DNA from 4 places in the Enterobacter nematophilus genome. Region 2 is predicted to be linked to each of the others. Evidence: predicted binding sites of a transcription regulator. Region 2 holds the regulator's gene; each other region holds the start of a gene.

Region 1 (7,345 bases), on a different contig from region 2:
TTGTCGTCAGGCAGAACGAACTCCAGCTCGCCCCACACCAGCCCGCGCTTGCAGTGAATAGCCAGAAGCTGATTAAACGGAATAAGGTATTCGTGGCGTTCTCCGGAGACTTTCACCCCGGCGTTGAGCAGAACAACTCTGTCATAGGGGTGTTGCGCCAGGCGTTTGCCTAATGAAGTTGCTTTCAGTTCCATGTCCCGCCAAATCCACGAAGAGATAATTTACCTGACAGTTTAACTGCCAGTTTTAAGGTGCTCCAGCCTAAAAAAACGTTACAATCATTGGGCGTTAATTTTATCGAAAGGAAGTGAGGGTTTATGCGTACCGTTCTGAATGTGTTGAATTTTGTGCTGGGCGGTTTTGCCACCACCCTTTCCTGGCTTTTTGCCACGCTGGTGAGCATCGTCCTGATTTTCACGCTTCCCCTGACCCGCTCCTGCTGGGAAATCACGAAACTGTCCTTCATCCCCTACGGTAACGAAGCTATCCACGTTAACGAGCTGAACCCGGAGAGCAAGAGCGCCCTGATGAATACGGGGGGAACTTTGCTGAACATTCTGTGGCTGATTTTCTTCGGCTGGTGGCTGTGCATCATGCATATTTTTGCCGGTATTGCGCAGTGCATCTCAATAATTGGTATTCCGGTCGGGCTCGCGAACTTTAAGATCGCCGCCATCGCCCTTTGGCCCGTCGGGCGCAGGGTGGTTCCGGTCGAGGTAGCCCAGGCGGCGCGTGAAGCGAACGCACGTCGTCGTTTTCAGTAAAAAGGACTGGCCGCGTTTATGCTAAGCCCACTGCTTCGCCGTTATACCTGGAACAGCGCCTGGCTCTACAACGTCAGGATTTTTATCGCTCTTTGCGGCACGGCTGCCCTGCCGTGGTGGCTGAATGATGTCAAGCTCACCATCCCGCTCACGCTGGGGGTGGTGGCCGGGGCGCTTGCGGATCTGGACGATCGCCTGGCCGGGCGTTTGCGGAACCTGGTCATTACACTGGTCTGTTTTTTTATCGCCTCCGCGTCCGTTGAGTTGCTTTTCCCCTGGCCGTGGCTGTTTGCCCTGGGCCTGACGCTCTCCACCAGCGGGTTTATTTTGCTGGGCGGTCTGGGGCAGCGCTACGCCACTATCGCCTTCGGTGCCTTGCTGATCGCCATCTATACCATGCTGGGCGTTTCCCTGTACGACCAGTGGTACCAGCAGCCTGTGCTGCTGCTGTTGGGCGCCATCTGGTATAACCTGCTGACGTTAACCGGTCATCTGATCTTCCCGGTTCGCCCTTTGCAGGATAACCTCGCTCGCAGCTATGAGCAGCTAGCCCACTATCTTGAACTAAAGTCCCGGCTGTTCGACCCGGATATCGAAGAAGAAAGCCAGGCGCCGCTTTACGATCTGGCGCTGGCAAACGGCCAGCTGGTCGCCACCCTAAACCAGACGAAAGCCTCGCTTCTTACCCGACTGCGCGGGGATCGCGGCCAGCGGGGAACGCGCAGAACCTTACACTACTATTTTGCCGCTCAGGACATTCATGAACGCGCCAGCTCCTCGCACGTTCAGTATGCCGCCCTGCGCGAGAAGTTCCGCTACAGCGACGTCATGTTCCGCTTCCAGCGCCTGCTTTCCATGCAGTCTCAGGCATGCCAGCAGCTCGCGCGCTCCATTCTTCTGCGCACGCCCTATCAGCACGACTCCCGCTTCGAACGCGTGTTTAGCCATCTTGATGCGGCACTCGACCGCGTGCAGGCCAGCGGAACGTCACCGGAACAGATCAAAGCGCTGGGTTTTCTGCTCAACAACCTGCGGGCGATTGATGCTCAGCTGGCGACGATTGAGTCCGAGCAGGCGATGGCGCTGCCGGGCAGCGAGATGGATAACCAGCTTGCAGATGACAGCGTGCACAGCGTGAGCGATATGTGGCTACGTCTGAGCCGCAACTTCACGCCGGAATCGGCGCTGTTTCGCCACGCGGTGCGAATGTCCCTGGTCTTATGCGTGGGGTATGCTTTTATCCAGATAACCGGTTTGCACCACGGCTACTGGATCCTGCTGACCAGCCTGTTTGTCTGTCAGCCGAACTATAACGCCACCCGACACCGCCTGGCGCTGCGTATTATCGGCACGCTGGTCGGGGTCGCGATCGGCCTTCCGGTACTCTATTTCGTGCCGTCCATTGAAGGACAGCTGATCCTGATCGTGATTACCGGCGTGTTGTTCTTCGCGTTTCGCAACGTGCAGTACGCCCATGCCACCATGTTCATCACGCTGCTGGTTCTGCTCTGCTTTAACCTGCTGGGTGAAGGGTTCGAGGTCGCCCTGCCCCGCGTGCTCGATACCCTGATTGGCTGCGCTATCGCCTGGGCCGCCGTCAGCTTTATCTGGCCGGACTGGCGTTTCCGTAATCTACCGCGCGTGTTAGACAGGGCCATGAACGCCAACTGCCGATACCTGGATGCCATCCTTGAGCAGTACCATCAGGGCCGCGATAACCGCCTGGCTTACCGGATAGCGCGCCGCGATGCGCACAACAGCGATGCAGAACTGGCCTCGGTCGTCTCTAATATGTCAACGGAGCCTCGCGCCACGGCCGAGATTCGTGAGACGGCTTTCCGGCTGCTCTGCCTGAACCATACCTTCACCAGCTACATTTCCACGCTGGGCGCCCACCGTGAAAAACTCACCAACCCGGGCATCCTCAACCTGCTGGATGACGCGGTCTGTTATGTCGACGATGCTTTGCATCACCGGCCAGCCGATGAACCGCGCGTGAGGCAGGCGCTGGATGAACTGACCCAACGTATTGCGCATCTTGAGCCCGGGAACGACAGCAAAGCGCCTCTGGTGCTTCAGCAGATTGGCCTGCTCATCGCCCTGCTGCCAGAAATTTGCCGTCTGCAACAGCAAATCGCTACCTGGAGGAGTGATTCTCCTGTGGCTCAGGCAGCGCATTAAACCACTCCGTCAACTCCCGGCGAATGCCGGCCGGGAGTGCCGCCTCATGCAGCCCCTCGATCGCCCCTTCCAGCGCGAAGAGCACTTTAATACTCAGCGCTTTATTTTTTGCCCGCATCTTTAGCCAGCACTCCCTGGCGCCAAGCGCCCGCAGCGTTTCTTCGTTGGTTATGCCCGCTTCAAAGAGCAGTACTTCCAGCTGAAAGGTCAGGTTTGGCAGGTCCTTAAGTCGATTGCGCTGATGGCGCTGGTAACGCTCTTTTCTTGCCGCATTGAGTGCGAAAGAGGAGAGCTGAAGCAGACGCTCCCTGTCCTGCCACAGCCCGTCATCCACCCGGTAATAGTTGAGGAGCACCGGACGGCCCCGCTTCATCAGGGTCAAAAAAGAAGCGGCATTTTTCACACAGTATTTTGCGCTTTCTTCACAGGCGCGGAGATAGAGCTCACCGTCTGACACCATGGCAAAAACCGCATCATCCACCGCCAGGGTATAGCCGCCGAACAGCGCGCGATGATGAATTTCACCCAGCGGTGAGAGGTATTCCTGGGATTTATAAATCCGTTCATAAGATATCTTTTTCATGATATTTCCCTTCAAAATCATAAAGTAACAACGAAATTTCTTACTAGCGGATCCGTTAGCAGGAAAATAGGCAACTTAGCGTCGTTGAGCAAGATGATTTTTCGAAGGGCATCAACATTGAATGAATTTTGCGAGTCGCTTTCCGAAAATGAGGTTGATCTTTATGCACACAGGGGTTACTGTATATCCATACAGTAACTACAGGGCTGGAATGAATATGTACACTTCAGGCTATGCAAATCGCTCAACTTCTCTCTCCTCTACCGCGGGCACTGTCGCGCAGAACACCGTTGGGGGTGCTTCGACGGGGCTTATTAGTGAAGTGGTTTACCGTGAAGACCAGCCTCTGTTGACCCAACTCCTGCTGCTTCCGTTATTACAGCAGCTTGGTCAGCAATCGCGCTGGCAGCTCTGGCTGACGCCACAGCAGAAACTGAGCCGTCAATGGGTGCAGTCCGCAGGCCTGCCCCTGGCAAAGGTGATGCAGATCAACCAGCTTTCTCCCTGCGATACCGTCGAGTCGATGATTCGCGCGTTACGTACCGGAAATTACAGCGTGGTGATCGGGTGGTTACCGGAAGAATTGACGGAAGAGGAACATTTTCGTCTGACCGAAGCGGCTGAAGAAGGGAATGCGATCGGGTTTATCATGCGCCCGGTTCGTCCAGATTCTTATCGCAGAGGACAACTTTCTGGGCTAAAAATTCACTCAAATTTGTATCATTGAGTGAAATTAAGATTTTTCCTGGAATTTTTTTTGACCGCAAGATGCGGTTTTAGTTCCCGGCCTCAAAATTGCGGCAAGGCTTGTCTGGTGCGGTTCTCCTTAATTTTATTGCACAAAATTCGTTCTAAAAATGTTAAATAATAGGTATACGGAACTTTTTTTTTCATATGCCTGACAGACTTCACACTTGTAAGTTTTCAGCTACGTTGTAGACTTTACATCGCCAGGGGTGCTCGGCCTAAGCCGAAGATATCGGTAGATTTATATTTGACCACGCCCCCCGGTGAAGGATTTAACCGTGATTCTCTCTTGAGACCTTCATGGCGAATTTTGGATGATAACGAGGCGCAAAAAATGAAAAAGACAGCTATCGCGATTGCAGTGGCACTGGCTGGCTTCGCTACCGTAGCGCAGGCCGCTCCGAAAGATAATACCTGGTATGCAGGTGGTAAACTGGGCTGGTCTCAGTTCCACGACACTGGCTGGTACAACAGCAGCCTGAACAACGATGGCCCTACTCACGAGAGCCAGCTTGGTGCAGGTGCGTTCGGTGGCTATCAGGTTAACCCGTATGTTGGTTTTGAAATGGGTTACGACTGGTTAGGTCGTATGCCATACAAAGGCGACACCATCAATGGCGCTTTCAAAGCTCAGGGCGTTCAGCTGACCGCTAAACTGGGTTACCCAGTAACTGACGATCTGGACGTGTACACCCGTCTGGGCGGCATGGTATGGCGTGCAGACTCCAGCAACAACCTCGCTGGCGACGACCATGACACTGGCGTTTCCCCAGTATTCGCTGGTGGCGTTGAGTGGGCTATGACCCGTGACATCGCTACCCGTCTGGAATACCAGTGGGTTAACAACATCGGTGACGGTGCTACCGTTGGCGTTCGTCCAGACAACGGCATGCTGAGCGTAGGTGTTTCCTACCGTTTCGGCCAGCAGGAAGATGCAGCACCAGTTGTTGCTCCAGCGCCGGCTCCAGCTCCAGAAGTACAGACCAAGCACTTCACTCTGAAGTCTGACGTTCTGTTCAACTTCAACAAAGCGACCCTGAAACCAGAAGGTCAGCAGGCACTGGATCAGCTGTACACCCAGCTGAGCAACCTGGATCCTAAAGACGGTTCTGTAGTGGTTCTGGGCTTCACCGACCGCATCGGTTCTGACGCTTACAACCAGAAACTGTCTGAGAAACGTGCTCAGTCTGTTGTTGATTACCTGATCTCTAAAGGTATCCCAGCTAACAAGATCTCCCCACGTGGTATGGGCGAATCTAACCCAGTTACTGGCAACACCTGTGACAACGTTAAAGCTCGCGCTGCACTGATCGACTGCCTGGCACCAGATCGTCGCGTAGAGATCGAAGTTAAAGGCGTTAAAGACGTTGTAACTCAGCCAGCGGCATAAGTTATCGTCTTATAAAAAAACCCCGCCATGCGGGGTTTTTTATTGTCTGAAGAAAACAAAAATCTATTTTTTGCCCAACAACGCCTGAAGGTCGTTTTTCAGTGACGACATCTGGCTGGCGTACTTCTCTTTATGTTCGGCATCCTCAATCAGCTGCACGATGGTTTCCGACAGGGTCTTACCACGCCGTTGCGCCAGCCCGGCCAGACGCTGCCAGACCACGAATTCAAGGTCGATGGATTTTTTCCGGGTATGCTGATGCTCGGCATTAAAATGCCGTTTACGTCGCGCGCGGATAGTTTGCTTCATCCGGTTTAACAGCGCGGGATTAATGTGCTTCTCAATCCAGCCATTAACCTGTACCGGTTCATTTTCGAGGGTCAGCAAAATATCCACGGCTTCTTGCGCAGCGCTGGCTTCGATGTAGCAGGTGATCAGCTCCCCTTCACGGTGCTTTTTGACCAGGTACTTCCATTTCCAGCCGCTTTCGAGATTTTCCAGTTGTTGATATTTCATTGCGATCTCAGTGTTACCACGTAACTCTGTTCAGAATATCAGTTTTTTAGCAATCTGCTGAAAAGAAATCATATCCTGTGAGTGAGTGCAGCCAATCCGCCTGCTGAAATACCCAATCCTGCTTGGGTAGAGCCCCCCGCTTACGGTATACTCCACGCTTTTACATCTGACTAAAAAACATCAACTTTGACCATTACGAAACTAGCATGGCGTGACCTTGTTCCGGATGCCGAGAGCTATCAGGAACTGTTTGCACAGCCCGATCTCGCAAAAGAACACGAATTCATCCTTAGCGATACGCAACCACGCTTACATTATGCGCTGGAACAGACGTTAAGCCCGTGGGCGACATCGCCCTTCATGCTGCTGAAAGCCCCGGAAGAAGCGGAATATCTGACGCTGCTTGGGGATGCCATGCGCCAGCTGCGGCCGGACACCAACGCGGTATTTGGCGGCCAGTATCGTATCGCGGGGCATAATATTACCTTCGAACCGGCGGACCAGGCAGACGGTCGTTTTGCTGCTAAAGGCGAGGTGATTACCGCTAATTGGGTCGAGGCTGAACAGCTCTTTGGCTGTCTGCGCCAGTTTAACGGTGAGCTTTCCCTGCAGCCGGGGCTGGTGCATCGTGCAAACGGTGGCGTGCTCATCATCTCTCTGCGCACCCTGCTCTCGCAGCCGCTGCTGTGGATGCGCCTGAAAACCGTTGTGACTCAACAGCGCTTTGACTGGGTCGGCTATGACGAGTCTCGTCCTCTTCCTGTCTCCGTGCCGTCCATGCCGCTGTCGCTGACCGTCGTGCTGACGGGTGACCGCGAATCGCTGGCGGACTTCCAGGAGATGGAGCCGGAGCTGGCCGAGCAGGCGGTTTACAGCGAATATGAAGACAACATTCAGATTGCCGATGCGGACGACATGGCGCAGTGGTGTCAGTGGGTAATGGCCGTGGCGGAACGTTTTGCATTGCCAGCGCCTGCCGCTGACGCGTGGCCGGGTTTAATCCGCGAAGCCGTTCGCTATACCGGTGACCAGGAAACCCTGCCGCTCTGCCCGCTCTGGATCGGCAAGCAACTGCGTGAAGTGGGTACGATCAGCTGTAACGGTGCGTTTACCGGCGAACAGCTCACGCAGATGCTGGCGCAGCGAGAGTGGCGCGAAGGCTAT
Region 2 (7,345 bases):
CTTTCTCGACTTCGAACTTGTTCATCTGCAGCGCGTGATCGATAAGCTCGCTGGCGGTAGCAGAAGGGGCTGTCGAATCAACCGAGTACGGCACGTTACGCATCATGTCCAGGTAGCAGTCCAACTGCTCCGTGAGCTGTTCACGGGTCAGGGAACGCTGACGGGAAGCCAGCAGCGCCGTACAGCACAGGTTCATGGCATTGGCCGCACCGGCGTTGTTAATGCGCACCATCAGCTCGGACGCGATGCCGTTCACCGTTGGCGTCAGCCAGGCCGGACGAACCGCTTCGATAGGGTCGATGGACTCGCGCCAATCCGGAACATGATGGTTCAGATACGTCATCAGCGGCATCGGCTCGCCAAAGTTTACGTAGCCCTGACCCAGGTTGCGTAACTTGCTCAGGCCACGCAGCATCTGCGGCAGGCTCTCTTTCTCTTTGGTCGCACCACGCAGCTCTTTGGCGTACGTGCCCACTTCCATCACGTGCTCATAGCCAATGTAAATTGGCACCAGCGTAATCGGACGGGTTCCTCCGCGCAGCATCGCCTGAATGGTCATCGACAGCGTGCCGGTCTTCGGATCGAGCAAACGACCGGTACGGGAACGACCACCCTCCACGAAGTACTCTACGGAATAGCCGCGGCTGAACAGCTCGCCGAGATACTCGCGGAACACGGTGGAGTAGAGCTTGTTGCCCTTAAAGGTACGACGAATAAAGAACGCACCCAGGCGGCGGAAGATCGGGCCTGCTGGCCAGAAGTTCAGGTTAATACCGGCGGCAATGTGCGGCGGTACCAGCCCCTGATGATAGAGCACATAGGAGAGAAGCAGGTAGTCCATGTGGCTGCGGTGGCAGGGGACATAGACAATCTCATGGCCGTCGTGCGCCAGCTGCCGCACACGTTCGGCGTTATGCACGTTGATGCCCTGATACAGGCGGTTCCAGGTAAAGCCGAGAATACGATCGGAAAGACGAATCATCTCGTAAGAGAAGTTCGCTGCGATCTCTTCCATCAGCGCAATGGCGTTCTGCTGGGCTTTCTCATGGGAAATTTTCTTGCTGCGCGCTTCGTCTTCAACGGCGCGAGCAATCGCTTTAGAGGCCAGCAGCTTGTTGAACAGGTCCTGACGCGCAGGGAGACGCGGTCCTACGGCCGCCAGGCGCTGACGGGCGAAGTGCATACGCGCCACGCGCGCCAGTTTTTGCGCGATGATCTTGTCCGTGCCGTGCTCGTCCGCCATTCGGCGAAGGGAGACGGAAGGGGAGAAGCGCACAAAGCTGTCGCGTCCCAGCCAGGAGACCGCGAAGAACTTCTGGATGCCGTTAAGCATGCGCAGCGGCGGGTTCTCTTCGCCTTTTTCGCGGCCCGGACGGCGACCAAACATCACCGATACCGGCACCATCTGTACATCCAGGTCAGGATTGCTGCGGTGCAGGTCGAGATAGTCGTGGAACAGCTTGATGGACTCTTCTTTCGGCGTGTAATAGGTGAACACGCGCGGCCCACCGTGGATGAACACGTAGCGCGGCAGCAAAGTGCCGTCAACTTCCAGCGGTTCAAGAGGGTCGGGTAAATCATGCGCCAGACACTGGGCGCGAAGCGTTAGCAGGTCCGCCTTCGAGTTATAAGGCAAAACGTACATAATAGGGCGCGACGTATCGAGCCCCAGTTCCAGCGCGGGTTCTGCTGGGATAGACTTGCTTTTTACCAGTATGCTTAATGGTAAATTAAGTAATTTGTAGTAAATTCGTGGCCAGCCGGACATAAACGATGTAAAGCCTCTGGTTAATAATGCAATTGCGGCGCAAGGATAACAGAAAGCGCGCAAAATTTCTGTTGTTACCCGTCATACTTCAGGCGGCAGCGAAACGCGCTTCAGCCCCTGTTACTGACGCTCTTTTTTAAAAAAGGTTCTTTTAATGGCCAATAATACCACTGGGTTAACGCGTATCATCAAAGCTGCCGGCTATTCGTGGAAAGGTTTCCGTGCCGCCTGGGTTAATGAAGCTGCTTTTCGCCAGGAAGGTGTCGCCGCTATCGTCGCGGTTATCATCGCCTGTTTCCTTGATGTAGATGCCATTACCCGCGTGCTTCTCATCGGTTCCGTACTTCTGGTGATGATAGTGGAAATTCTCAATAGCGCTATTGAGGCTGTGGTCGACCGGATCGGCTCTGATTTCCACGAGCTCTCTGGCCGCGCGAAAGATATGGGCTCTGCCGCTGTGCTGCTGGCGATTATCACAGCAGCCATTACCTGGGTCACGCTGCTTTGGTCACATTTCCGATGAGCCTCGAGGAATAATTAAGTCCCTGGTTTTTTGTGCAGTTTTTGGTTCCAAAATCGCCTTTGACTGTATATACTCACAGCATAACTGTATATACACCCAGGGGGCGGAATGAAAGCATTAACGACCAGGCAGCAAGAGGTGTTTGATCTCATTCGGGATCATATCGGCCAGACGGGTATGCCACCCACGCGTGCGGAAATCGCGCAGCGTCTGGGCTTCCGTTCTCCGAATGCTGCCGAGGAACACCTGAAAGCGCTGGCGCGTAAGGGTGTAATTGAGATTGTGTCAGGCGCGTCGCGTGGTATCCGCCTGCTGGTGGAAGAAGAGACGGGCATTCCGCTGATTGGCCGCGTTGCCGCAGGTGAACCGCTGCTGGCACAACAGCATATAGAAGGTCACTACCAGGTCGATCCTGGTATGTTCAAGCCGAGCGCTGATTTCCTGCTGCGCGTTAGCGGGATGTCGATGAAAGACATCGGCATTCTTGATGGCGACCTGCTGGCCGTTCACAAAACGCAGGATGTGCGAAACGGCCAGGTGGTGGTTGCGCGCATTGATGACGAAGTGACCGTTAAACGCCTGAAAAAACAGGGTAACACCGTTCAGCTGTTGCCTGAAAACAACGAGTTCACCCCGATTGTGGTCGACCTCCGCGAACAGAGCTTCTCTATTGAAGGTCTGGCGGTTGGCGTGATTCGCAACGGCGAATGGCTGTAATCTCTTCCTGACAGGCTACGCTTCCGCTGTAGCCTGCTTCATTTTCCATTCCCGGTATTTCTCATGTCACTGCTGACGGCATCTGATAAGGCATTGTGGCGTCTTGCCCTGCCGATGATTTTCTCCAATATCACCGTGCCCTTGCTGGGTCTGGTCGATACGGCCGTTATTGGTCATCTCGATTCCCCTGTTTATCTTGGCGGCGTGGCGATTGGCGCGACGGCAACCAGCTTCCTGTTTATGCTGCTGCTGTTTTTACGTATGAGCACTACCGGGCTCACGGCACAGGCGTATGGTGCGAAAGACCCGTTACGTCTGGCGCGTGCGCTGGTGCAGCCGCTGATCCTGGCGCTAGGCGCGGGGATGTTGATTGTTTTACTGCGCACGCCCCTGATTGACCTTGCGCTCCATGTTGTTGGCGGTAGTGAGGCGGTACTGGAGCAGGCGCGTCGCTTCCTGGAAATCCGCTGGCTCAGCGCGCCCGCTTCGCTGGCAAACCTGGTTCTGCTGGGGTGGCTACTGGGCGTGCAGTACGCCCGTGCGCCAGTGATTTTGCTGGTCGTGGGAAACCTTCTCAACATTGTGCTCGATCTCTGGCTGGTGATGGGACTGCATATGGACGTGCGCGGGGCGGCGCTGGCGACGGCGATTGCCGAATACGGAACATTTTTCATTGGCTTGTGGATGGTCTGGCGCGTGCTGGCGATGCGCGGGATCTCCCTTGCGCTGCTCAAAAACGCATGGCGCGGCAATATCCGCAGGCTGCTGGCGCTCAACCGTGACATCATGCTGCGCTCGCTGCTGCTGCAGCTCTGTTTCGGCGCGCTGACGGTTTTTGGTGCCCGTCTTGGGCCCGAGATCGTCGCGGTGAATGCGGTCCTGATGACATTACTGACCTTTACCGCCTACGCGCTGGACGGCTTCGCCTATGCCGTTGAGGCGCATTCCGGGCAGGCGTACGGTGCGCGGGAAGGTGGGCAGCTTCGGGATGTCTGGCGAGCAGCCTGTCGACAAGCGGGACTGGTGGCGCTGGCGTTTGCACTGATTTACGCCTGTTTTGGCCGTGACATTATTGCATTACTCACTTCGTTACCGGCTTTACGCGAACTGGCGGACCACTACATCGTCTGGCAGGTGATCTTGCCGGTGGTGGGCGTCTGGTGCTATCTGCTGGACGGCATGTTTATCGGTGCAACGCGCGGGGCGGAGATGCGTAACAGTATGGCGGTCGCGGCGGCGGGGTTTGGTTTGACGCTGCTGACGCTTCCCTGGCTGGGTAATCACGGTTTGTGGCTGGCGCTTGCGGTATTCCTCTCCCTGCGCGGCCTGTCGCTTGCCTTTATCTGGCATCGGCACTGGCAAAATAATACCTGGCTTCCCTCCCGTCACGATATATCGTGACGGTTAAAGATTCCGAATATGAAATTAACCGCCGAATCCTTAGCTACAATTATTATCACGTCCAGCAGAAAAGAACGTAACGGACGTTACGACCCGACGCTTAACTAAGAGGACACGATGATGAATAAAGACGAAATCGGCGGCAACTGGAAGCAGTTCAAAGGTAAAGCGAAAGAACAGTGGGGTAAGCTGACTGATGACGATATGACCGTCATTGAAGGCAAACGCGATCAGCTTGTCGGTAAAATTCAGGAACGTTACGGCTACGAGAAAGATCAGGCGGAAAACGAAGTCAAAGACTGGGAAACCCGTAACGACTACCGCTGGTAACGCTGAATAACCCACACAGGCGGCTCTAAGCCGCCTTTTCTTTTGCCCTTAACGCGGCTTTTTCTTTACCAGAATAGAGTGGTCGTGCTGACACGCATCCTGATGCCGGCAGGCTTCCACCTCAACGCATGCTGAACACAACCCGTGTGCTTCAATCACGTTATGGCGCAGGGCAAAACCCATTTTTGCCGCCAGCGAATGCATGATGTCTTCCACGCCTTCCGCACCCTCTTCTTTTACCACGCCGCAACGATCGCAGATAAACATGGCCGATGTGTGCGTTGGCTGATCGAAAAGATGGCACAGGACATAGCTGTTTGTGGATTCAACCTTATGCACAAACCCTTGTTCCAGCAGGAAATCCAGCGCGCGATACACCGTCGGCGGTTTAGCCTGCGGCTCGCTTTCGCGGAGCAGGTCGAGCAGATCGTAGGCGCTGATGGCGCCCTGTTGCAGGCTCATCAGGCGTAAGACTTCAAGGCGCTGCGGGGTCAGGCGCACATTGCGTTGCGCGCACAGCTTTTCGGCCTGCGCTAACAGCTCTTTTGTGGACTTATCCATTTAGCACCTCGGATGTTCTGGGACGTAAAACCCTCACTTTATCATGTTCTGGCAAAAACACCGATATCCGCCAGGCTGTGCTATACCTGACGCATCGCAAACCGGGAATGTAACCATGAAGAAACCAGACTGTATCAAGCACTGGCGCGACGTAGAAGGGCCAGATGACGCCACCTACCCCGACAGTAATGAGCTTTTTTCCATCGGTGCACCGCTGGCGCGCAGGCTGGGCCTCAGGCGCATAGGCATTCATCATGAGCGTTTACCGCCGGGGCGTCGAACGTCTTATCCCCATGCGGAAAGTGACGAAGAAGAGTTTATCTACGTGCTTGAGGGCTATCCTGAAGCCTGGATTAATGGCTATTTGTGGAAGCTTGAACCCGGCGACAGCGTGGGCTTTCCCGCCGGAACGGGGGTGTGCCACACCTTTATCAACAACACCGAAGAAGAGGTGCGGTTACTGGTGGTGGGTGAGGCCAACAAGAAGCAAAACCGCATCTACTATCCGCTTAATCCGGTCTATGCCGCCACGCGAGAGGACCGCTGGGTGGATCATCCCCCTCAATTTTTCGGGCCACATGATGGAAAACCTGTGAAAAAATAATTTCCTCTTCTATAAATATTGAGGGCCGTCACAAATTACAACAGGCCGTAAGGAAGTTTTACTTAGGGAGTGAATTAGCGGGTCTTTTTATCTTTATTCACAGCAATAGTTCGCGCCTGTTTGGGGGATAACAGACAGGGGTTATTTCATAACAGACTATAAGACGGGCATACTGTGAAAAAACATTTTAAATTTTCGGTGGTTAGCATAGCTGTCTCCTTGTTTATGGCAAATCAGGCGGGAGCAGCCAATACCTGGACAGAATCACGTAGCGACGCGATGGGGGGGACCGGCGTTGCTTCGGGCAGCTATGGTAGCGGGGCGTTAATCAACCCCGCGCTGCTGGCAAAGGCAAAACCGGACGATGATGTGACGGTCATTTTGCCGTCCGTTGGCGTACAGGTGACGGATGAGGACAATCTTCAGGACGAGATTGATACCATCAACGACAAAATCAATCACTATAAGGATGTGGTTGATAACCTTACGCCAGTTGAGGTCATCACCAATCCGCTAGGCTCGATTAACCAGTTCCAGGGCGCGGCCAAAGATCTGGCCGATGAGCTGGACTATCTCAAGGGTAAAACCGCACGCGCGACGGCAGGGGCAGGGCTTGCCGTGAGTATCCCTAACGATGTGCTTTCCGTGGCTTTTATGGCGAAAGGCTATGCCCATGGTCGGGTGAGTTCGTCTATCGACCAGCAGGATATTGATTATCTGCGCGGTATTCAAAGAAGCAATCTGGTGGCTGCCGGCGTTGCCCTGGATGCGGCGCTGAACGGCACGGACCAGATCACTAAAAACCTCAATTCAACGGCGTCCGGTCGGGCGGCGATTGTCTCCGACTACGGTATTGCCGTTGCGCGTCAGTTTGACCTGGGCGGCGTTCCGGTTTCCGTGGGCGTTACGCCAAAACTGCAAAAATCCTGGATCTATAACTACACCACCTCGATCTACGATTACGACAGTAATAAGTGGAACGACAGCCGCTACCGTACAGACGATACCGGCTTTAACGTCGATGCCGGTATTGCCGCTGATTTTGGCGAAAACTGGACGGTCGGCGTGAGCGGGCAAAACCTGATGTCGCGCGATATCGACACCAAAGATATCCGCATCCGCAACGGGCGTACGGGGGAAGTGGTGAGCTATAAAGACACCTACCAGATCCGTCCGCTGGTGACCGCGGGCGCCGCCTGGCACAACGATCTGGTGACGCTGACCGCCGATGGCGATCTGACCGAAACCAAAGGCTTCAAGAGCGAAGATACGTCGCAGTATGTTGGGGTCGGTGCTGAAGTGACTCCGCTGAGCTGGCTGGCGGTGCGCGCCGGTTATCGCGCGGACATGAAAGGGAACGACAGCAACGTCTTTACCGGCGGTGTCGGTTTCGCGCCGTTTAATACCGTGCATGTTGACCTGATGGGCCTGTATGGTGAGG
Region 3 (7,345 bases), on a different contig from region 2:
CACGATTCGCCAGCGCCTGAGCCTGCTCGGCCAGCTCATCCCCTTTCAAATGCGGATAGGCGGCGATGGCGTAGAGGTTGGCCGCATGCAGCCAGTGCTTGCCGCTTCGCGTGGCGTCCTCCTCCTGGCTGGCTTTTTGCTGCCAGAGCATCGCCTGTTTAGACCATTCGTAGATCCAATTCCCGCCCCGGTAGCCCACCACCGTGTCGTAGAGCTCGCTGTCGGTACGCTCCGACTCGCTCATCACGATACGCGCCTGCACGTCGAGGATCTCACGGGGGTCAATACCGCGCCAGATCCACATCAGGCGGTTAATCATGCGATACCAGTGGGGCACGTTTTTACCGTCTAACGCAGACTGGACGGCAGGCATGGTACCCGGATTAAACCGACGGACCAGCGTCGACGTTTCAGGGTGTTTGAAACGGGGTTTGAAGAGAGTCTCGGTGAGATTCGCCTGCGTCATTGCGTTGCCTCCATGGATACGTCATATAGTGCCCATTGTAACGCGTGGCGGGATAAAAAGAACAACGCCCGGCATAGCCGGGCGTGTAAAGTTACGTACTGAAATTAACGGCCTGAAATAGGCGGTACGAAGACCACGCCCATATCCCACGGCTGTTCAATCCAGGTATCCTGCGGGATATCAATGACGTAATCGTCAACCAGTGGGCGACCCGCTGGCTTAGCGAAGATCGTCACGAAGTGCGCTTTTGGATACATTTCGCGAATAGCGACCGCAGTACCGCCGGTGTCCACCAGATCGTCGATAACGATGAAGCCTTCACCGTCGCCTTCAGCGCGTTTCAGCACTTTCAGCTCACGCTGGTTGTCATGGTCATAGCTGGAGATGCAGACGGTATCGACATGACGAATACCCAGCTCACGTGCCAGCAGCGCCCCCGGTACCAGACCGCCACGGCTGACGGCAATAATGCCTTTCCACTGTTCGGAAGGCATCAGACGCGCAGCCAGTTTGCGTGCGTGAATCTGCAACATGTCCCAGGTGACGACGTATTTTTCGCTCATGTGAAGTGTCCCAGCCTGTTTTTATACGGCTTAAAAAGTGTTCGAGGGGGAAATAGGTTGCGCGAGATTATAGAGATCTGGCGCACTAAAAACCAGTGTTTAGCGCTCCCTGCCTGAGTTTTTACATGCTTTATGCTACCAGCCAGCAGAGAAAGTGGTATTCTCAGTTGCATCTCGCAAGCCCGTCTTGTGGTAACTATTAACCTGCTAACCCTGTGGCCTGCAACCCTGTTTGCAGCGCCTCGACAAGGAGACTTATCGTGTCTGAACTGTCTCAATTATCTCCGCAGCCGCTGTGGGATATTTTTGCCAAAATTTGCTCCATTCCACACCCTTCCTACCATGAAGAACAGCTTGCCGAACATATTATGGGTTGGGCGAAGGAAAAAGGTCTGCACGCAGAGCGCGACCAGGTTGGCAACATTCTGATCCGCAAACCGGCTACCGCAGGCATGGAAAACCGTAAACCTGTTGTGCTGCAGGCGCACCTGGACATGGTGCCACAGAAAAACAACGACACCGTTCATGACTTCACTAAAGACCCAATCCAGCCTTACATCGACGGCGACTGGATAAAAGCGCGCGGCACCACCCTGGGCGCGGACAACGGCATCGGTATGGCCTCTGCGCTGGCCGTGCTGGCAGACGACAGCGTTGAGCATGGCCCGCTGGAAGTGCTGCTGACCATGACCGAAGAAGCGGGCATGGACGGCGCGTTCGGTCTGCAGGCGAACTGGCTGCAGGCAGATATCCTGATTAACACCGATTCCGAAGAAGAAGGTGAGATCTACATGGGCTGCGCGGGCGGGATTGATTTCATCTCCACCCTGCCGCTGTCCCGCGAAGCGATTCCTGCGGGCTTCCAGACCTTCAAGCTGACGCTGAAAGGGCTGAAAGGCGGTCACTCCGGCGGTGATATTCATCTGGGCCTGGGTAACGCTAACAAACTGCTGGCGCGCTTCCTGGCGGGCCACGCGGCCGAGCTGGACCTGCGTCTGGTGGACTTCAACGGCGGCACCCTGCGTAACGCGATCCCACGCGAAGCCTTTGCCACCGTGGCGGTGCCAGCGGCGAAAGCGGACGAGCTGAAAAAACTCTCCAGCGTCTACCTGGATATCCTGAAAAACGAACTGTCGGCGAAAGAGAAAAACCTGACCGTGGTGCTGGAATCTGTGTCTACGGATAAAGCCGCGCTGACCTCGCAGTCTCGCGACAGCTTCGTTCAGCTGCTGAACGCGACGCCAAACGGCGTTATTCGTAACTCTGACGTGGCGAAAGGCGTGGTGGAAACCTCTCTGAACGTGGGCGTGGTGACCATGAGCGACGACAGCGCGGAAATTATCTGCCTGATCCGCTCCCTGATCGACAGCGGTAAAGAGTATGTAGTAAGCATGCTGGAATCTCTGGGTGCGCTGGCGGGCGCGAAAACGTCTGCAAAAGGCAGTTACCCGGGCTGGCAGCCGGATGCAAGTTCTCCGGTAATGGCGCTGGTGCGTGAAACTTATCAGCGTCTGTTCAACAGCACCCCGAACATCCAGGTGATCCACGCGGGTCTGGAATGTGGCTTGTTCAAGAAGCCGTATCCGGACATGGACATGGTCTCCATCGGGCCAACCATTACCGGTCCACATTCGCCGGATGAGCAGGTTCATATCGAAAGCGTCGGCCATTACTGGACGCTGCTGACGGAACTGCTGAAGGCGATTCCTGCGAAGTAATACCCTCACCTCAGCCCTCTCCCTCAAGGGAGAGGGTGAACAATCTGGTGCCACCGGGCTATTACAATCCCAAAACCAACTGACGTTCTAACTGCGGGTCCAGTAATGTGACATGCAGTCCCACAAGCCGAACTCCCCTTCCGCCCCGCCGCTCTTCCCACGCCTTTTTCGCTGTCGCGATAAGATCGTCTTTATTCAGGCGCGGCCAGACGTGCTCCTGCGTTGTCTGTTGAAAGTCGTTAAATTTCAGTTTTATGCCCTGTCGGGCAATCAGTAAATCAGGCTTTACTTTGATCAGGCGTCGTTCCAGCTCCGGATAGAGCTGTTCCGTAATAATGGTTTCGCATTCCGACCAGTCATGGATGTCTTCGCTCAGCGTGCGCTCAACCCCGACCGATTTACGAAGCCGTTCGCTGCTTACGCTGCGCTCATCGATGCCCTGGCTGCGCTCCCACAGCACGCGGCCAAACTTCCCAAAGCGCTTGAGCAGCATCGCCAGGTCGCTTCGCTGCACGTCTTCGCAGGTACGTAACCCCATACTTTCCAGCTTCGCGGCGGAGACTTTACCTACGCCGGGAATTTTGCCAAGCGGCAGCGTTTTTAAAAACGCCGGGACCTCTTCAGGGGTGATGACGTACTGGCCGTTGGGTTTATTTAAATCGGAAGCGATTTTGGCGAGAAATTTTACCGGCGCGACGCCTGCCGACGCGGTGAGATTCAGCTCGTTAAAAATGGTCTGGCGGATCTCCTGCGCCATCAGGGTAGCGGAGCCATGACAGTGCAGGCTATCGGTGACGTCCAGATAAGCTTCGTCCAGCGAAAGCGGTTCAATCAGTGAGGTGTAGCGGGAGAAAATTTCCCGAATATGGTTTGAGGCTTCTTTATAGGCGTCAAAGCGCCCGGGCAAAAGAGTAAGGTGCGGACACAGTTTCAGCGCCATCGCCGTCGGCATGGCGCTACGCACGCCAAATTTGCGTGCAGGGTAATTGGCGGTGCTGATCACACCGCGCTGAACGCGGCTGCCGCCAATGGCGATGGGAATATCCCGCAGCGCCGGGTTGTCACGCATCTCCACTGCGGCAAAAAAGCAGTCCATATCGACATGGATTATTTTGCGCATCGGTCATACCACACATGTATTTATATACAGTATAACAAAAGGCAAAAAATGCGTCAGCTATTTTCCTTACTCACGGCTGTCATATAAATGTGTTACAAACATTCGTAATAAAGCCTTTATATACATATATTTAGGGAATTAATGGAGGGTAATCATTCATGAAGAAAATTCTATCGATTTCGCTACTGTTTCTGGCGAGTGCTGCATCAGCAAATCCAGAAATCATCGCTCATCGGGGTGGCACTGCGGATGCACCTGAAAACACTCTGCCAGCCATTAAGCTCGCGCTTGAAAACAAAGCAGATATCGTCTGGATAACCGTGCAGCTAAGTCTGGATGGCGTACCGGTTCTCTATCGACCAGCCGATCTGAAAGCGTTAACCAATCTGCAGGGAAAGGTGTCACAGTATACCGCTGAAGAACTGGCAAAGGCGGATGCCAGCGTGAAGTGGAAAGATAAGGGCCTGCCGGAAAACCTGCTTAATTCCCCGATACCGACGCTGAAGTCGGTACTGAGCGCCTGGCCAGACACGCGATTTTTCATTGACATCAAATCGCCGGATGCCGATCCGGCGACCATGAGCAACGCGCTGCTTAACGTATTGAAAGAGACCAACAGCCTGAATCGGGTTCGCGTCTATTCAACCGAAGATCGCTATATGGAAGCATTGCCTGCCGAAATCCCCCGCTTTGTCACACGCAGCGAGACTCGCACGCGTCTGGCCACGATTTCGCTGAGCCACGAATGTCTGCCTCCTTCACAAAAAATGGACGATTACTGGTATGGGCTTGAGTTAAATCGAAAAGTAGAGGTGGTTGAGAAATTCACCTTAGGCGAAGGTGTCTCTCCTGCAACATTAACGTGGGACAAAGAGGCCGTTGATTGCTTCCGCTCTCAGGGCAATGCCCATCTGATTTTTATCGGCGTGAACTCTGAAGAGGATTACCAGAAGGCGAAAACACTGGGTGCCGAAGGGGTTCTTGTGGACTCGCCAGCCAAAGCCAAAAGCTGGAAATAAATGAAAAAGGCCGCAAGAAGCGGCCTTTTTCTAGATGATCCTATGCTGGTCCCGAGCCATCCGTTTTTTACGCGCATCGCACGGTTCCGGGCAGTCGCACACCTTTTCCATTCCGATGGAAGAGATACCTCCACAGCTGCCCTGAATGCTTTTACGCTTGATGATCCAGCCTAAAGACATGCCGAAGATCACCAGCAAAAATACCGCAAAGGTTGCCAGAAAGGTCAGCACGATCAGCCTCCGAAATCATCAAGAAGGATATTCTCATCTTCCACGCCGAGATCTTTCAGCATCTTGATCACGGCGGCGTTCATCATTGGCGGACCACACATATAGAACTCGCAGTCTTCCGGTGCCGGATGCTGTTTGAGGTAGTTTTCATACAGCACGTTGTGAATGAACCCCGTATAGCCCGTCCAGTTATCTTCCGGTTGCGGATCGGAGAGCGCCACGTGGAAAGTGAAGTTAGGGTTCTCACGCGCCAGCTGTTCGAACTCATCGTCGTAGAACATTTCGCGCAGCGAGCGCGCACCGTACCAGAAGCTGATTTTACGCTTGCTGCCGAGCCGCTTGAGCTGGTCAAAGATGTGCGAGCGCATAGGGGCCATACCCGCACCGCCGCCGATAAAGACCATTTCCGCGTCGGTATCTTTAGCAAAGAACTCACCGAACGGACCGGAGATCGTCACCTTGTCCCCTGGCTTAAGGGACCAGATATACGACGACATCACGCCCGGCGGCGCGTCAGGCACGTTTGGCGGCGGCGTGGCGATACGCACGTTGAGCATGATAATGCCCTTCTCTTCCGGGTAGTTAGCCATGGAATAGGCGCGAAGCGCGGGCTCTTTTACCTCGGAAACAAAGCGGAAGAGATTAAATTTATCCCAGTCGGCCCGGTACTCATCGGGCACGTTGAAGTCCGCATACGCCACGGTGTGCGCCGGACAATCAATCTGGATATACCCGCCTGCACGGAACGGCACGCTCTCCCCTTCAGGGACACGCAGCTTAAGCTCTTTAATGAACGTAGCTTTGTTATCGTTCGAGATAACCTCGCACTCCCATTTTTTCACGCCGAAGATCTCTTCCGGCAGCTCAATCTTCATGTTCTGACGCACCGCGACCTGGCACGCCAGGCGGCAACCCTCTTTCGCTTCACGCTTCGTGATATGCGACAGTTCAGTTGGCAGAATATCTCCGCCCCCCTCTTTCACCGTCACACGGCACTGCCCGCATGAGCCGCCTCCACCGCAGGCTGACGAGACAAAAATCCCGTTGCCCGAGAGCGTATTAAGCAGCTTGTCCCCTGCCGGAGTGCGGATCTGGTTCTGCGGATCGTCATTGATATCAATGATCACATCCCCGGAATTAACCAGCTTTGCGCGCGCCGCCAGAATCAGCCCTGACAGCACCAGTACTATCAGCGTGAACATCACCACGCCAAGAATAATTTCCATCTGTTAGCCCTTATAGCTGCACACCGGAGAAGGACATAAAGCCCAACGCCATCAGGCCGGTGGTGATAAAGGTGATCCCTAAGCCACGCAGCCCAGCGGGCACGTTGGCATATTTCATTTTTTCACGGATCCCCGCCATGGTGACAATCGCCAGCATCCAGCCGATACCGGAACCGAAGCCGTACACCACCGATTCACTGAAGTTGTAATCACGCTGCACCATAAACGAGACGCCACCAAAGATGGCGCAGTTCACCGCGATCAGCGGCAGGAAAATCCCCAGCGCGTTGTACAGCGACGGGAAATACTTATCGAGGATCATCTCCAGGATTTGTACCAGCGCCGCAATCACCCCGATGAAGGTGATGAAGTTAAGGAAGCTGAGATCAACGCCCTCCACCAGCGCGCTGTCCCGCAGCACGAAGTTGAACACCAGGTTGTTAATCGGAACCGAAAGCCCCAGCACAACGGTGACCGCCACGCCCAGGCCAAATGCCGTCGAGACCTTTTTAGAAACGGCAAGGAACGTACACATGCCCAGGAAGAAGGCGAGCGCCATGTTTTCAACAAACACCGCGCGCACAAATAAACTCAGGTAATGAGCCATTGTCGGTTACTCCTTTTCCTGCTGTTCAGGCTTCAACGTACGAATCAGCCAGATCAGCAAACCGATAATGAAAAACGCGCTTGGGGCCAGCAGGAACAGGCCGTTCGGCAGATACCAGCCGCCGTTCTGTACCGTATCCAGCACCTGAACGCCAAACAGCTTGCCGCTGCCAATAAGCTCGCGCAGGAAACCGACCGTCAGCAGGATCACGCCGTAGCCCAGGCCGTTGCCGATACCGTCCATAAAGCTCGCCAGCGGCGGCATTTTCATGGCGTAGGCTTCAGCGCGCCCCATCACGATGCAGTTGGTGATAATCAGGCCGACAAACACCGAAAGCTGCTTCGAGGTTTCGTAGGCGAAAGCGCGCAGCAGCTGATCGACCACGATCACCAGCG
Region 4 (7,345 bases), on a different contig from region 2:
TCACCACCTCTTTACCGTTCTCTTTCAGACGCGCAGTGTGCACCTGAGCGATAGAAGCCGACGCCAGCGGCTGTATTTCGAAGTCGTCAAACCAGGTTTCAACGGGAAGGTTACCCATCGCCTCTTCGATCTGTTTTTTCGCTCTCACCCCATCAAACGGGGCGACACGGTCCTGAAGCATCGCCAGCTCATCGGCAATGTGCGGAGGAAAGAGATCGCGGCGGGTTGAGAGCATCTGCCCGAACTTAATCCATACCGGGCCGAGCTCCTGCAGCGCCAGACGAAGGCGTTCACCCAGCGGCTGACCTTTATGGCGATTTGGCATCCAGAACAGCGTCCGCCGCCAGATCCTGAGCGGCAGCGTGATACGCATTTTGGGGATGAGCTCGTCGAGCCCGTAACTCAAAAAGGTGTGGATGATAAAATAGAGGCGCCGAATTTCACCAGGCGTCATTTGCCCTCCAGTTTTTCCAGCCGTTTGCTTAAGGCATCAACCGCACGTTCAACCGCGGCCGTTTCTTCTGCGAACCACGCCACTTCAAGTGGCCCGGGCGCCATGCGCCACTCTTCGGTCAGCACTTCTGCGGCATAACGCTGTTGGCGTTGCAGATTTTTGCGCAGGAACGCCGTGCCGCCATGAATAACTTTCCCGATCCCTTCAGCGGCGATGTCGCCAATAAAAGGCGCCAGCAGCTCTGCCGGGTCGAACTCAGCCAGATCGCTGAGCGCAACGAAGTTCTGCACGACCTGGATGTCGCCTTCCACTTCCAGCTCGCCGCTGCGGATAAGCGCCGTTAATTGCTGGCGATCGCGCAGTTTGGGCAGCACGCTCATATGGGTAATGACCGAGCAATCAGCTTCACCTTCCCACTCACCCAAAACGTCAAGCTGGCGTTCGCTGAAGACCAGCACGAGCGGCGTCGAGAACTCTTTTAACACAATGCGCAGAACCTTCCCGTTTAGCCGCTGACGTGCGGCTTTCAGCGCCGGAGCGCGATACAGGAAGGCATTCAGCACATTCTCGATGCCTGCGGTGACTAAGGGTTTAAAGGGCACGGGACACCTCCACTCAGAATTTGTAACCGCGATGCAGCGCGACGACACCCGCCGTCATATTGAAGTATTCAACGTTCTCAAATTCTGCATCCTGCATCATGGCTTTTAAGGTGTCCTGATCCGGGTGCATGCGAATTGATTCCGCCAGATAGCGATAGCTTTCCGCGTCGTTTGCCACCAGCTCGCCAATGCGCGGCAGCACGTGGAAGGAATAGGCGTCGTAGGCTTTGCTCAGCGGGTCGATAATCGGTTTAGAAAACTCGAGCACCAGCAGGCGTCCACCCGGCTTCAGCACGCGGTACATGGAGCGCAGCGCTTTTTCTTTATCGGTGACGTTACGCAGACCGAAGGAAATAGTGATGCAGTCAAAGGTATTGTCCGGGAACGGCAGCGCTTCGGCGTTGGCCTGCACGTATTCCACGTTCCCCACCACGCCGATGTTACGCAGCTTTTCGCGTCCCATTTTAAGCATGGAGTCATTAATATCAGCCAGTACAACGCGACCGTTTTCGCCCACCAGACGGGAGAATTTCGCCGTCAGATCGCCCGTACCGCCAGCCAGATCGAGAACCGTTTGTCCACGACGCACACCGCTGCAGTCGATGGTGAAGCGCTTCCACAAGCGATGAATGCCGAACGACATCAAGTCATTCATCACATCGTACTTCGCCGCCACGGAATGAAATACGTGGGCCACCATGTCAGCTTTCTGCGCTTTGGCTACAGTCTGAAAGCCAAAGTGCGTCGTGTCTTGTGAATCGTCAACCATCTCAGAGCCTGCTAATCAGTCAAATGTTCGTGAAGTGTAACAGATTGGGCGCAATTGCCCTACGATTCAACCACCGCGAAAGAAACGCGCTGGCTGTTCATCTGGCGATAAATCCGCCGCTAAATCGTTGTCCTGGCTGGCGGAATTTTGTTCATCCCTGCCTTCACGCAGCCGGAACTCTTCGTCCTGCGCTGTGGCCTGTTCGACCAATTCCGGATTAATCTCGCGTTTAACCTCCACCCCCAGGCTGCGGAATGCTTCAGCCTGCGCAAGCAGGTTGCCACGCCCCGAGGAGAGCTTTTTCATCGCCTGGCGGTAGTTATCCTGCGCTCGATCCAGGCTTTGCCCGACGGAGGACATATCGTCCACGAACAGACGCATTTTGTCGTACAGCTTGCTGGCGCGATCGGCAATTTGCTGGGCATTGCGGCTCTGATGTTCATAGCGCCACAGGTTGGCAATGGTCCGCAAAGCCACCAGCAGCGTGGTGGGGCTGACCAGCATAATGTTATTTTTCAGCGCTTCGGTGATCAGTTCGGGCTGTCTGTCGAGCGCCAGCAAAAACGCGGGTTCGACCGGGATAAACATCAGCACGTAGTCCAGCGAGCGCAGCCCCGGCAGCTGCTGATAATCCTTTCTGCCCAGCAGGCGAATATGGTTACGCACGGAAGCAATGTGCTCCTGCAGCGCCGATTCGCGCGTATAGTCATCTTCGGCGTTGAAGTAGCGCTCATAGGCCACCAGCGTCATTTTGGCGTCAATGACCACATCTTTGCCCTGCGGTAGACGCACGATCACATCCGGCTGCATTCGCGAGCGGGCATCGTTTTCAATACTCACCTGCGTTTCGTATTCATACCCTTCCCGCAGGCCAGAGGCCTCCAGCACGCGGGTAAGTACCACTTCCCCCCAGTTACCCTGGGTTTTGTTATCGCCTTTCAGCGCCCGCGTCAGGTTGACCGCCTCCTGCGCCATCTGGGCATTCAGCTGCTGAAGATTGCGGATCTCATGCGCCAGCGTGTGGCGTTCGCGGGCTTCCTGACCAAAGCTGTCCTGCACCTGACGGCGAAAGCCGTCCAACTGTTCGCGCAGCGGCGTCAGCAGGCTGTTCAGACTCTGGCGATTTTGCTCATCAACGCGGCGGTTGCTGTGCTCGAAAATGCGGTTGGCGAGGTTCTCAAACTGCTCGCTGAGGCGCTGCTCGCTGTTGATCATCTGGCGGATTTTGTCTTCGGCGTGCAGCTGGGTGGATTCCAGGCGGGTAGTCACTTCGCGAAGATCGGCCTCCAGCGAGGTGTTAATATCACGCAGGTTGCGCAGTTCGTTATTGAGCAGCTCGCACTCGTCGCGCCAGTGGTCGCTCAGCGCAAGCTGTTGTTTTGCTGCGCTAAGTTCGGCGACAATCTCTTCACGCTCCGCCAGCTGCTCGGCTTTCTGCTGCGCGTGCTGGTAGCTGGAAATCAGCCAGCCTATCCCCACGCCCGCCAGCGCAATCACCGCATAAATCAGGATTGAGATATCCACAATACCCCCTGCATCAACGTATTACCCGCACAAAATAAGATTGTGCTGTATAAACGTCCAGTTTGAAAGGGTTTTCCTGCGAGGCGCTACGCAAAAAATAAAGGCCGAACGCGTCGGCCTTTTATCTCAGCGAGGAGGACTAGATCAGGCGGCGGGCCGCTTCAACCACGATTTTCACCGCATGACTTTCGGTCTGCTTCATGGTTTCGGCGTTCGGGATTTCCTGCTGGGTACGGTTGACGATAACGCCCGCCACCATACCGGCACGCAGACCCTGGCTTGCGCACATGGTCAGCAGCGTTGCGGATTCCATTTCGTAGTTCATCACGCCCATAGACTGCCACTCTTCCATTGAGCCTTTGAAGCGGCTCACTACGCGGCCTGAGAAGGTGTCATAGCGTTCCTGGCCTGGATAGAAGGTATCAGAGGAGGCCGTCACGCCCACGTGAGTGGTTGCGCCCACGGATTTCGCTGCTTCAACCAGCGCGGTGGTACATTCGAAATCAGCCACTGCCGGGAATTCCATCGGCGCAAAGTGCAGACTTGCGCCGTCCAGACGCACGGATGCGGTTGTCACCAGCACGTCGCCGACGTTGATGTGCGGCTGAATCGCGCCGGTGGTACCGATACGCAGGAAAGTACGAATGCCCAGCTGCGCCAGCTCTTCCACGGCGATAGAGGTAGACGGGCCACCGATACCGGTAGAGCACACAATCACCGCTTTGCCATCCAGCTCTGCGCGCCAGGTGGTGAATTCACGATGGGCAGCCAGCTTGACCGGCTTATCCATCAGCGCGGCGATCTTTTCCACACGCTCTGGATCGCCAGGGACGATAGCGAGCGTAGCCCCTTGTAAATCGTTTTTAGTGAGGCCGAGATGAAAAACATCAGACTTAGACATAGGTGACTCCTCTGTGGGTCGGTTAGTCAGAAGAAGTAAAACGGTACTTTACAGAAGCGGTAAGCATAATTTCGTGACGCATCTCACCATGAATGAAAATGATTGCATTGAATTTCCATCAAAAAGTGATTCACATCACATTAACAAGTTATATCGTCGTGTGCTGCACAAAAGATAGACCGTTTAAGGCACTGTGGGTTGTTAACCTGGTGTCTATATTTACCTTTGCGCTAACTCATTGGTACGGAGAATGCCATGACTGAAAAAACCGGATTTGCACCTGCTGCGGCTCCGCATGCTTCAACCATCGTCTCAACCTCAGAAGAGGCCATTACGGCGGGCGAGACCTCCATCCCCTCTCAGGGGGAAAATATGCCTGCCTGGCACGCGCGACCAAAATCGGCAGACGGCCCGCTGCCCATCGTGATTGTGGTTCAGGAGATTTTCGGCGTTCACGAACATATTCGCGATCTTTGCCGCCGCCTGGCCCTTGAAGGATATCTGGCCGTTGCTCCAGAGCTCTACTTCCGTCAGGGCGATCCGAATGACTACAGCGATATCCCGACGCTGTTCAGCAACCTGGTCAGCAAAGTGCCGGACGCGCAGGTGCTGGCAGACCTCGACCACGTCGCCAGCTGGGCGGCGCGCAACGGCGGCGACCCGCACCGCTTAATGGTCACCGGTTTCTGCTGGGGTGGACGTATTAGCTGGCTGTATGCCGCGCATAACCCGCAGCTCAAAGCGGCCGTGGCCTGGTACGGCAAACTGGTGGGTGAAAAGACGCTGAACTCACCGAAACATCCGGTTGATATCGCTACCGATCTCAATGCCCCGGTGTTAGGGCTATATGGCGGTCAGGATACCGGCATCCCGCTTGATACCGTCGAGACCATGCGTCATGCGCTACGCGCGGCGAATGCAAAAGCGGAGATTGTGGTGTATCCGGATGCCGGGCACGCGTTTAACGCCGATTATCGTCCGAGCTATCACGCGGAATCCGCGAAAGATGGCTGGCAGAGAATGCTGGCGTGGTTTAGCCAGTACGGCGGGAAAAAAGCGTAAAAAAAGCCCGGTGGCGGCTACGCCTTACCGGGCCTGCGCGTTATCAAGCCTGACGCAAATTCTGCGCCGCCTTCACCATGTTGGCGAGCGCCGCACGCGTCTCCGGCCAGCCGCGGGTTTTCAGCCCGCAGTCCGGGTTCACCCACAGGCGTTGCGCCGGAATGCGCTGAGCGGCTTTTTTCAGCAGCGCCTCAATCCACTCCACGCTCGGGACGTTCGGCGAGTGAATGTCGTACACGCCCGGTCCGATTTCGTTCGGATAGTCGAACTCTTCAAACGACTCCAGCAGCTCCATGTCTGAACGCGAGGTCTCGATGGTGATGACGTCAGCATCCAGCGCGGCAATCGAATCCATGATGTCGTTAAATTCGCAGTAGCACATGTGGGTGTGGATCTGGGTGTCGTCCTTCGCCACCGCGGCGTTGATGCGGAACGCTTCCACGCCCCACTGCAGGTAGGCATCCCAGCCGCTGCGGCGCAGCGGCAAACCTTCGCGCAGCGCCGGTTCGTCAATCTGGATGATGCCAATGCCAGCCGCTTCCAGATCCGCCACTTCATCACGCAGCGCCAGCGCAATCTGTTTGGCAATGGTTTCGCGGGTCACGTCTTCGCGCGGGAACGACCAGCAAAGAATGGTCACCGGGCCGGTCAGCATGCCTTTTACCGGCTTGTCGGTCAGTGACTGGGCGTACTTCGCCCACTCAACCGTGATCGGCTCCGGACGGCTGACGTCACCGATGACCACCGGCGGCTTCACGCAGCGGGAGCCGTAGCTTTGCACCCAGCCGTTCTGGGTAAAGACGAAGCCGTCCAGGTGTTCACCGAAGTACTCCACCATGTCGTTACGCTCGGCTTCACCGTGCACCAGCACGTCCAGCCCCAGGCGCTCCTGCTCGATAATCGCCTGCTTGATGTGTTCCGCGATGCCGGTGCGGTAGTGGTTCGCATCCAGGTTGCCCTTTTTGAAGTCCAGACGCAGGCCGCGGATCTCGGTAGTCTGCGGGAAGGAGCCGATCGTCGTGGTCGGCCACGCGGGAAGGTTGAAGCGGGCGCGCTGGGCTTCGGCACGTACCTCGTACGGGCTCTGGCGCTGGCTGTCCTGGGCGGTGATGGCCGCCAGACGTTTTTCTACCGCCGGGTTGTGCACGCGTGACGAGTGACGGCGCGCCTGAATCGGTGCGCTCCAGTCGGCAATCGCCGCCGTGTCGCCGGTGTTCAGCGCGTCGCGCAGCAGCGCCAGCTCTTCACATTTTTGCAGGGCGAAAGCAAACCAGCTTTTCACTTCAGGGTCGAGACGGGTCTCCACGCTCAGATCGATCGGACTGTGCAGCAGCGAGCAGGATGATGCCACCCACAGCTCGCGTTCACCGACGATGTCTTTAACTTGCGCGTATTTCTCGGTCAGATCGGCGCGCCAGACGTTACGGCCGTTAACCAGACCGGCGGAGAGCAGCCACTCTGCAGGCAGGCACTTGTGCAGTTCCGCCACATCGTCTTTACCGTGAACCAGGTCAACGTGCAGGCCCTGAACCGGCAGCGCGGTAATGGTCTTCAGGTTGGGCGTCACGCCTTCAAAATAGGTGGTCAGCAGCAGCTTTACCTGTCCGGCGAGCGCGTCATACGCCGGTTTGAAGGCATCGAGCCACGCCTGCGGCAGCTCCAGCACCAGCGCCGGTTCGTCGATTTGCACCCACTGAATGCCGCGCTTGCCCAGCTCAATCAAGACCTGCTTATAGACCGGCAGAATATCGTTCAGCAGGCTGAGGCGGTCAAACTGTTCGCCCTTCACTTTACCCAGCCACAGGTAGGTTACCGGCCCCAGCAATACGGGCTTCACCTGATGGCCCAGCGCCAGCGCTTCATCCACCTCGTCCAGAAGCTGCGTCCAGGTCAGCTTAAACTGCTGACCTTTGACGAACTCCGGCACCATATAGTGATAGTTGGTGTTAAACCACTTGGTCATTTCCGCCGCTGCCGCTGGCTCACCCGTTGGTGCGCGGCCGCGGCCGATGCGAAACAGGGTATCAATATCC

Evidence for each region. Region 2 encodes LexA, which represses DNA repair genes until DNA is damaged. Its sites were predicted from a motif close to TNCTGTATGTACATACAGNA; they were not measured.
Region 1: a site for LexA is predicted at 3,706-3,725, ahead of sulA (SOS-induced cell division inhibitor SulA). Genes of this name have one in related genera too.
Region 3: a site for LexA is predicted at 3,880-3,899, ahead of dinB (DNA polymerase IV). Genes of this name have one in related genera too.
Region 4: a site for LexA is predicted at 3,393-3,412, ahead of rmuC (DNA recombination protein RmuC). Genes of this name have one in related genera too.

The regions. Positions count from the first base shown of each region.
Region 1 is NZ_JAPKNE010000001.1:927,648-934,992, forward strand. It holds gene helD (DNA helicase IV) at 1-194, opposite strand, end outside; gene OSH03_RS04485 (YccF domain-containing protein) at 318-764, shown strand; gene yccS (YccS family putative transporter) at 783-2,945, shown strand; gene OSH03_RS04495 (TfoX/Sxy family DNA transformation protein) at 2,902-3,528, opposite strand; gene sulA (SOS-induced cell division inhibitor SulA) at 3,746-4,255, shown strand; gene ompA (porin OmpA) at 4,610-5,665, shown strand; gene matP (macrodomain Ter protein MatP) at 5,729-6,181, opposite strand; gene OSH03_RS04515 (AAA family ATPase) at 6,368-7,345, shown strand, end outside.
Region 2 is NZ_JAPKNE010000010.1:67,070-74,414, reverse strand. It holds gene plsB (glycerol-3-phosphate 1-O-acyltransferase PlsB) at 1-1,768, opposite strand, end outside; gene OSH03_RS19725 (diacylglycerol kinase) at 1,923-2,291, shown strand; gene lexA (transcriptional repressor LexA) at 2,400-3,008, shown strand; gene dinF (MATE family efflux transporter DinF) at 3,072-4,409, shown strand; partial or broken gene OSH03_RS22120 (hypothetical protein) at 4,406-4,480, shown strand; gene OSH03_RS19710 (CsbD family protein) at 4,530-4,739, shown strand; gene zur (zinc uptake transcriptional repressor Zur) at 4,788-5,300, opposite strand; gene OSH03_RS19700 (cupin domain-containing protein) at 5,416-5,904, shown strand; gene OSH03_RS19695 (conjugal transfer protein TraF) at 6,130-7,345, shown strand, end outside.
Region 3 is NZ_JAPKNE010000006.1:67,683-75,027, reverse strand. It holds gene frsA (esterase FrsA) at 1-466, opposite strand, end outside; gene gpt (xanthine phosphoribosyltransferase) at 571-1,029, opposite strand; gene pepD (cytosol nonspecific dipeptidase) at 1,290-2,747, shown strand; gene dinB (DNA polymerase IV) at 2,809-3,867, opposite strand; gene OSH03_RS16040 (glycerophosphodiester phosphodiesterase family protein) at 4,026-4,886, shown strand; gene nqrM ((Na+)-NQR maturation NqrM) at 4,917-5,120, opposite strand; gene nqrF (NADH:ubiquinone reductase (Na(+)-transporting) subunit F) at 5,120-6,343, opposite strand; gene nqrE (NADH:ubiquinone reductase (Na(+)-transporting) subunit E) at 6,354-6,950, opposite strand; gene OSH03_RS16020 (NADH:ubiquinone reductase (Na(+)-transporting) subunit D) at 6,957-7,345, opposite strand, start outside.
Region 4 is NZ_JAPKNE010000013.1:57,863-65,207, reverse strand. It holds gene ubiB (ubiquinone biosynthesis regulatory protein kinase UbiB) at 1-454, opposite strand, end outside; gene ubiJ (ubiquinone biosynthesis protein UbiJ) at 451-1,056, opposite strand; gene ubiE (bifunctional demethylmenaquinone methyltransferase/2-methoxy-6-polyprenyl-1,4-benzoquinol methylase UbiE) at 1,070-1,825, opposite strand; gene rmuC (DNA recombination protein RmuC) at 1,892-3,349, opposite strand; gene udp (uridine phosphorylase) at 3,489-4,250, opposite strand; gene OSH03_RS21230 (dienelactone hydrolase family protein) at 4,506-5,312, shown strand; gene metE (5-methyltetrahydropteroyltriglutamate--homocysteine S-methyltransferase) at 5,356-7,345, opposite strand, start outside.